DNA from 2 places in the Enterobacter chinensis genome. Region 1 is predicted to be linked to the other one. Evidence: predicted binding sites of a transcription regulator. Region 1 holds the regulator's gene; the other holds the start of a gene.
What was found. The regulator LexA, encoded in region 1, represses DNA repair genes until DNA is damaged. The targets are predictions, from matches to a motif close to TNCTGTATGTACATACAGNA.
Positions count from the first base shown of each region.

Region 2: a site for LexA is predicted at 1,628-1,647, ahead of rmuC (DNA recombination protein RmuC). Genes of this name have one in related genera too.

Region 1 is NZ_JARDVI010000009.1:65,240-69,664, reverse strand. Features, by position in the region: gene zur (zinc uptake transcriptional repressor Zur) at 1-364, shown strand, start outside; gene PYW49_RS21970 (CsbD family protein) at 432-641, opposite strand; gene dinF (MATE family efflux transporter DinF) at 762-2,099, opposite strand; gene lexA (transcriptional repressor LexA) at 2,163-2,771, opposite strand; gene PYW49_RS21955 (diacylglycerol kinase) at 2,880-3,248, opposite strand; gene plsB (glycerol-3-phosphate 1-O-acyltransferase PlsB) at 3,403-4,425, shown strand, end outside.
Region 2 is NZ_JARDVI010000011.1:16,355-20,779, forward strand. Features, by position in the region: gene ubiE (bifunctional demethylmenaquinone methyltransferase/2-methoxy-6-polyprenyl-1,4-benzoquinol methylase UbiE) at 1-55, opposite strand, end outside; gene rmuC (DNA recombination protein RmuC) at 127-1,584, opposite strand; gene udp (uridine phosphorylase) at 1,724-2,485, opposite strand; gene PYW49_RS22830 (dienelactone hydrolase family protein) at 2,741-3,547, shown strand; gene metE (5-methyltetrahydropteroyltriglutamate--homocysteine S-methyltransferase) at 3,608-4,425, opposite strand, start outside.

The sequences.
Region 1 (4,425 bases):
TCGCGAAAGCGAGCCGCAGGCGAAGCCACCGACGGTCTATCGCGCGCTGGATTTCCTGCTGGAACAAGGGTTCGTGCATAAAGTGGAGTCCACAAACAGCTATGTGCTGTGCCATCTGTTCGATCAGCCTACGCATACATCGGCGATGTTTATCTGCGATCGCTGTGGAGCGGTGAAAGAAGAAGGCGCGGAAGGCGTGGAAGACATTATGCATTCGCTGGCCGCTAAAATGGGCTTTGCCCTGCGTCATAACGTGATTGAAGCACACGGGCTGTGCTCAGCGTGCGTGGAAGTGGAAGCCTGTCGTCATCAGGATGCATGTCAGCACGACCACTCTATTCTCGTGAAGAAAAAGCCGCGTTAGCAGCAAAAGCAAAGGCGGCTCATGGCCGCCTCAGAGTGTACTTCCTTGTACTTCGGGTATAGCCCGGTTACCAGCGGTAGTCGTTGCGTTTTTCCCAGTCGCCCACTTCTTTTTCCGCCTGGTCTTTTGCGTAGCCGTAACGCTCCTGGATTTTACCAACAAGCTGATCGCGTTTACCTTCAATGACGGTCATATCGTCATCAGTCAGCTTACCCCACTGTTCTTTCGCTTTACCTTTGAACTGCTTCCAGTTGCCGCCGATTTCGTCTTTATTCATCATCGTGTCCTCTTAGTTAAGCGTCGGGTCGTAACGTCCGTTACGTTCTTTTCTGCTGGACGTAATGATTATTGTAGTTAAGGATTCGGCAGTTGGTTTCATATTCGGAATCTTTAACCGTCACGATATATCGTGACGCGAGGGGAACCAGGTATTGTTCCGCCAGTGGCGCCGCCAGATAAAAGCCAGCGATATCCCCCGCAGCGAGAGGAAGACGGCAAGGGCCAGCCATAAACCGTGGTTACCAAGCCACGGGAGCGTCAGCAGCGTCAGGCCAAACCCTGCCGCAGCGACAGCCATGCTGTTACGCATTTCGGCTCCGCGCGTCGCACCAATAAACATGCCGTCCAGGAGATAACACCAGACGCCGACCACCGGTAAAATCACCTGCCAGATAAGGTAATGGCTCGCCAGCTCGCGCAGTGAAGAAAGAGAGGTGAGTAACGCAACGATCTGCTGGCCAAAACAGGCGTAAACCAGACCAAACGCCAGCGCGACCAGTCCCGACTGACGGCAGGCTGCCCGCCACACATCCTGGAGCTGCCCGCTTTCGCGCGCACCGTATGCCTGTCCAGAATGCGCTTCAACCGCATAGGCAAAGCCGTCCAGTGCGTAGGCAGTAAAGGTCAGGAGCGTCATCAATACCGCGTTGACCGCGACAATTTCTGGCCCCAGCCGGGCCCCGAAAACCGTCAGCGCGCCGAAACAGAGTTGAAGAAGCAGCGAGCGCAGCATGATGTCACGGTTGAGCGCCAGCAGCTTACGGATATTCCCACGCCATGCGGTTTTAAGCAGCGCAAGGGAGATCCCGCGCATCGCCAGAACACGCCAGACCATCCACAGACCAATAATAAAGGTCCCGTATTCTGCAATCGCAGTCGCCAGTGCCGCACCCCGCACGTTCATGTGCAGACCCATCACCAGCCAGATATCCAGCACAATGTTGAGAAGGTTACCCACCACCAGCAGAATCACTGGCGCACGGGCATACTGTACGCCCAGAAGCCACCCCAGCAGGACCAGGTTTGCCAGCGAGGCGGGCGCGCTGAGCCAGCGGATTTCAAGGAAACGTCGCGCCTGCTCCAGTACCGCCTCGCTGCCGCCCACGATATGGAGCGCAAGGTCAATCAGGGGAGCGCGCAGTAAAACGATTAACGCACCCGCACCAAGCGCAAGTATCAGCGGCTGCACCAGCGCGCGAGCCAGACGCAACGGATCTTTTGCACCATAAGCCTGTGCGGTAAGTCCGGTGGTACTCATGCGCAAAAAGAGCAGCAACATAAACAGGAAGCTGGTTGCCGTCGCGCCAATGGCCACGCCGCCAAGATAAACAGGGGAATCAAGATGACCAATAACAGCAGTATCGACCAGACCCAGCAAGGGTACGGTGATGTTGGAGAAAATCATCGGCAGAGCAAGACGCCACAATGCCTTATCTGATGCCGTCAGCAGTGACATGAAAAATACCGGGAGCAGGAAATGAATCAGGCTACAGCGGAGCCGTAGCCTGTCAGGAAGAGATTAGAGCCATTCACCGTTGCGAATGACCCCAACCGCCAGTCCTTCGATAGAGAAATTATGCTCACGGAGATCCACCACAATCGGGGAGAACTCATTGTTTTCAGGCAACAACTGGACGGTGTTACCCTGTTTTTTAAGACGCTTGACGGTGACTTCGTCATCGATGCGTGCGACCACAACCTGGCCATTGCGCACATCCTGCGTTTTGTGAACCGCCAGCAGATCGCCGTCAAGAATGCCGATGTCTTTCATCGACATACCGCTTACGCGCAGCAGGAAATCAGCGCTCGGTTTGAACATGGCTGGATCGACCTGGTAGTGGCCTTCAATATGCTGCTGTGCCAGTAAAGGCTCACCTGCAGCAACACGCCCCACCAGCGGAATGCCCGTCTCTTCTTCCACCAGCAGGCGGATACCGCGGGACGCGCCCGAAACAATCTCAATCACGCCCTTACGCGCCAGCGCTTTCAGGTGTTCTTCGGCAGCATTCGGAGAACGGAAGCCCAGACGCTGAGCGATTTCCGCACGCGTGGGTGGCATACCCGTCTGGCCGATATGATCCCGGATGAGATCAAACACCTCTTGCTGCCTGGTCGTTAACGCTTTCATTCCGCCCCCTGGGTGTATATACAGTTATGCTGTGAGTATATACAGTCAAAGGCGATTTTGGAACCAAAAACTGCACAAAAAACCAGGGACTTAATTATTCCTCGAGGCTCATCGGAAATGTGACCAAAGCAGCGTGACCCAGGTGATAACGGCGGTGATAATCGCCAGCAACACGGCAGCAGAGCCCATGTCTTTTGCCCGGCCAGAGAGCTCGTGGAAATCAGAACCTATACGGTCAACAACAGCCTCAATAGCGCTATTAAGAATTTCCACTATCATCACCAGAAGCACGGAGCCGATCAGAAGAACGCGTGTTATCGCATCAATATCAAGGAAACAAGCGATAATCACCGCGATGATAGCGGCGACGCCTTCCTGGCGAAAGGCGGCTTCATTGATCCACGCGGCACGGAAACCTTTCCAGGAATAGCCGGCGGCTTTGATGATTCGGGTTAACCCAGTGGTATTATTGGCCATTAAAAGAACCTTTTATTGGAAATAGCGTCAGTAACTACAGGAGCAGCGCGTTTCGCTGCCGCCTTAAGTATGACGGGTAACAACAGAAATTTTGCGCGCTTTCTGTTATCCTTGCGCCGCAATTGCATTATTAACCAGAGGCTTTACATCGTTTATGTCCGGCTGGCCACGAATTTACTACAAATTACTTAATTTACCATTAAGCATCCTGGTAAAAAGCAAGTCTATCCCAGCAGAACCCGCGCTGGAATTGGGGCTCGATACGTCACGTCCTATTATGTACGTTTTGCCTTATAACTCGAAGGCAGACTTACTGACGCTTCGCGCCCAGTGTCTGGCGCATGATTTACCTGACCCGCTTGAACCGCTGGAAGTTGACGGCACTCTGCTGCCGCGCTACGTGTTCATTCATGGTGGACCTCGCGTGTTTACCTATTACACGCCAAAAGAAGAGTCCATCAAGCTGTTCCATGACTATCTGGACCTGCACCGCAGCAATCCTGACCTGGATGTGCAGATGGTGCCGGTATCGGTGATGTTTGGTCGCCGCCCGGGTCGTGAAAAAGGTGAAGAGAATCCACCTCTGCGCATGCTTAACGGCATCCAGAAGTTCTTCGCGGTCTCCTGGCTGGGACGCGACAGCTTTGTGCGCTTCTCTCCTTCCGTTTCGCTGCGTCGAATGGCGGACGAGCATGGCACCGACAAGATCATCGCGCAAAAACTGGCGCGCGTGGCGCGTATGCACTTCGCTCGTCAGCGTCTGGCTGCCGTTGGGCCGCGTCTCCCGGCGCGTCAGGATCTGTTCAACAAGCTGTTGGCTTCCAAAGCGATTGCCCGCGCCGTTGAAGACGAAGCGCGCAGCAAGAAAATTTCACATGAGAAAGCGCAGCAGAACGCCATTGCGCTGATGGAAGAGATCGCAGCGAACTTCTCTTACGAGATGATTCGCCTTTCCGATCGTATTCTCGGCTTTACCTGGAACCGCCTCTACCAGGGCATCAACGTTCATAACGCCGAGCGTGTACGCCAGCTGGCGCATGACGGTCATGAAATTGTCTATGTTCCCTGCCACCGCAGCCACATGGACTACCTGCTTCTTTCTTATGTGCTCTATCACCAGGGGCTGGTACCGCCGCACATCGCTGCCGGCATCAACCTGAATTTCTGGCCAGCAGGT
Region 2 (4,425 bases), on a different contig from region 1:
CTTTGGCTACAGTCTGAAAGCCAAAGTGCGTTGTGTCTTGTGAATCGTCAGCCATCTCAGAGCCTGCTAATCAGTAAAGTAAAATGTCGGTCAAGTGTAACAGATTGGGCGCATTTGCCCTACGATTCAACCACCGCGAAAGAAACGCGCTGGCGACGACTCTGGCGATAATTCCGCCGCTAAATCGTTGTCTTCACTGCCAGTATTTTGCCCAACAGCGCCCTCACGCAGCCTGAACTCTTCATCCTGCTCTGTGGCCTGTTCAACCAATTCCGGATTAATCTCGCGTTTGACCTCCACCCCCAGGCTGCGGAAAGCTTCGGCTTGTGCAAGCAGATTGCCGCGCCCAGAAGAGAGTTTTTTCATTGCCTGACGATAGTTATCCTGCGCGCGATCCAGGCTTTGCCCAACGGAAGACATATCGTCCACGAACAGGCGCATTTTATCGTACAGCTTGCTGGCGCGATCGGCGATCTGCTGGGCATTACGGCTCTGGTGTTCATAGCGCCACAGGTTTGAAATCGTCCGCAGGGCCACCAGCAACGTGGTTGGACTCACCAGCATAATGTTATTTTTCAGCGCTTCGGTGATCAGTTCAGGCTGTCTGTCCAGCGCCAGCAGGAACGCCGGCTCAACAGGAATAAACATCAATACATAGTCGAGCGAGCGGAGCCCCGGCAGCTGCTGATAGTCTTTTCTGCCGAGCAGGCGAATGTGGTTACGCACGGAGGCTATGTGCTCCTGGAGGGCAGACTCACGCGTGTAGTCATCTTCCGCATTAAAGTAACGTTCGTAGGCAACGAGCGTCATTTTGGCGTCAATCACCACATCTTTGCCCTGCGGCAGCCGCACAATCACATCCGGTTGCATACGCGAGCGGGCATCGTTTTCGATACTCACCTGCGTTTCGTATTCATACCCTTCCCGCAAGCCAGAGGCTTCCAGTACGCGGGTCAGCACGACTTCTCCCCAGTTGCCCTGCGTTTTGTTATCCCCTTTAAGCGCGCGGGTCAGGTTGACCGCTTCCTGCGCCATCTGGGCATTCAGCTGCTGGAGATTGCGAATCTCATGCGCCAGCGTGTGCCGCTCGCGGGCTTCCTGACCAAAGCTGTCCTGCACCTGGCGACGAAAACCGTCAAGCTGTTCACGCAGGGGCGTCAGCAGGCTGTTCAGGCTCTGGCGGTTCTGTTCGTCAACGCGGCGGTTGCTGTGCTCGAAAATACGGTTGGCGAGGTTCTCAAACTGTTCGCTGAGGCGCTGCTCGCTGTTGATCATCTGGCGGATTTTGTCTTCCGCATGAAGCTGGGTGGATTCGAGGCGGGTGGTCACTTCGCGGAGATCGGCCTCCAGTGAGGTGTTGATATCACGCAGATTGCGCAGCTCGTTATTGAGCAGTTCACACTCATCTCGCCAGTGTTCACTCAGAGCAAGCTGCTGTTTTGCCGCGCTTAAATCGGCGACTATCTCTTCTCGCTCGGCCAGCTGGTCGGCCTTCTGCTGTGCATGCTGGTAGCTGGAAATGAGCCAGCCCATCCCCACGCCCGCCAGCGCAATCACCGCATAAATCAGGACTGAGATATCCACAATGCCCCCTGCATCAACGTATTACCCGCACAAAATAGAATTGTGCTGTATAAACGTCCAGTTTGAAAGGGTTTTCCTGCAAGGCGCTACGCAAAAAATAAAGGCCGAACGTGTCGGCCTTTGTTTTCAGAAGAGAGGATTAGATCAGGCGACGCGCGGCTTCCACCACGATTTTCACCGCATGACTTTCGGTCTGCTTCATGGTTTCGGCGTTCGGGATCTCCTGCTGAGTACGGTTGACGATAACGCCCGCCACCATACCGGCACGCAGACCCTGGCTTGCGCACATGGTCAGCAGCGTTGCGGATTCCATTTCGTAGTTCATCACGCCCATGGACTGCCACTCTTCCATTGAGCCTTTAAAGCGGCTTACCACGCGGCCTGAGAAGGTGTCGTAACGCTCCTGGCCCGGGTAGAAGGTGTCGGAAGAGGCGGTTACGCCCACGTGGGTGGTTGCGCCAACGGATTTCGCCGCTTCAACCAACGCAGTCGTACATTCGAAATCAGCCACCGCCGGGAATTCCATTGGTGCAAAGTGCAGGCTCGCCCCGTCCAGACGCACGGACGCGGTCGTGACCAGCACATCACCAACGTTGATATGCGGCTGAATAGCGCCGGTGGTACCGATACGCAGGAAAGTACGAATGCCCAGCTGCGCCAGCTCTTCAACAGCAATAGAAGTAGACGGGCCACCGATACCGGTAGAACACACGATCACGGCTTTACCATCCAGCTCTGCACGCCAGGTGGTGAATTCACGATGAGCTGCCAGCTTGACCGGCTTATCCATCAGCGCGGCGATCTTTTCCACACGCTCAGGATCGCCCGGGACGATTGCGAGCGTAGCCCCTTGTAAATCGTTTTTGGTGAGGCCGAGATGAAAAACATCAGACTTAGACATAGGTGACTCCTCTGTGGGTCGGTTAGTCAGAAGAAGTAAAACGGTACTTTACAGAAGCGGCAAGCTTAATTTCGTGACGCTCCTCACCATGAATGAAAATGATTGCATTAATTTTCCATCAAAAAGTGATTCACATCACATTAACAAGTTATATCGCCAGGTGCTGCACAAAAGATAGACCGTTTAAGGCACTGTGAGTTGTTAACCTGGTGTCTATATTTACCTTTGCGCTAACTCATTGGTACGGAGAATGCCATGACTGAAAAAACCGGATTTGCACCTGCTGCGGCTCCGCATGCTTCAACCATCGTGTCGACGCCAGAAGCGGCAATTACCGCGGGTGAGACCTCCATTCCCTCGCAGGGGGAGAATATGCCTGCTTATCACGCACGGCCAAAATCGGCAGACGGCCCGCTGCCCATCGTGATTGTGATCCAGGAGATTTTTGGTGTTCATGAACACATTCGCGATCTCTGCCGCCGGCTGGCGCTCGAAGGGTATCTGGCCGTTGCCCCAGAGCTCTACTTCCGTCAGGGCGATCCGAACGACTACAGCGATATTCCCACATTGCTCAGTAACCTGGTCAGCAAAGTTCCTGACGCTCAGGTACTGGCCGATCTCGATCACGTCGCCAGCTGGGCGGCGCGCAACGGGGGCGATCCACACCGCCTGCTGGTCACCGGTTTCTGCTGGGGCGGACGCATTAGCTGGCTGTATGCCGCGCATAACCCGCAACTCAAAGCCGCTGTCGCCTGGTACGGCAAACTGGTGGGTGAAAAAACGCTGAATTCACCGAAACATCCCGTTGATATTGCCACTGAGTTAAATGCCCCGGTATTAGGGCTGTACGGCGGTCAGGACACCGGTATTTCGCTGGATTCGGTAGAGACCATGCGCCATGCGCTCCGTGCAGCAAATGCAAAGGCAGAGATTGTGGTGTACCCGGATGCCGGGCATGCGTTTAACGCCGATTATCGTCCGAGCTATCACGCTGAATCAGCCAAAGATGGCTGGCAGAGAATGCTGGCGTGGTTTAGTCAGTACGGCGGGAAGAAAGTGTAAAAAAAAGCCCGGTGGCGGTTACGCCTTGCCGGGCCTACATAACGGAAGTGAACTAACGCCTCAACCCTGACGCAAGTTCTGCGCCGCCTTCACCATGTTGGCGAGCGCTGCGCGGGTTTCCGCCCAGCCGCGGGTTTTCAGTCCGCAGTCCGGGTTCACCCACAGGCGTTCTGCCGGAATGCGCTGAGCCGCTTTTTTCAACAGGGCTTCAATCCACTCCACGCTCGGCACGTTCGGGGAGTGAATGTCGTACACGCCCGGTCCAATCTCATTCGGGTAGTCGAACTCTTCAAACGACTCCAGCAGTTCCATGTCTGAACGCGAGGTCTCGATGGTGATCACGTCAGCGTCCAGCGCGGCAATCGAATCCATGATGTCGTTAAATTCGCAGTAACACATGTGGGTGTGGATCTGGGTGTCGTCCTTCGCGACCGCGGCGTTGATGCGGAACGCTTCCACGCCCCACTGTAAATACGCATCCCAGTCGCTGCGGCGCAGCGGCAAGCCTTCGCGTAGCGCCGGTTCGTCAATCTGGATGATGCCAATGCCTGCGGCTTCGAGATCGGCCACTTCGTCACGCAATGCCAGCGCAATTTGCTTCGCGATGGTTTCACGGGTCACGTCTTCACGCGGGAAGGACCAGCAAAGAATCGTTACCGGACCGGTGAGCATGCCTTTCACCGGCTTGTCCGTCAGGGACTGCGCGTATTTCGCCCACTCCACGGTGATCGCTTCCGGGCGGCTGACGTCACCGATAACCACCGGTGGCTTCACGCAGCGGGAGCCGTAGCTCTGCACCCAGCCGTTCTGGGTAAACACGAAACCGTCCAGATGTTCACCGAAGTATTCCACCATGTCGTTACGCTCGGCCTCACCGT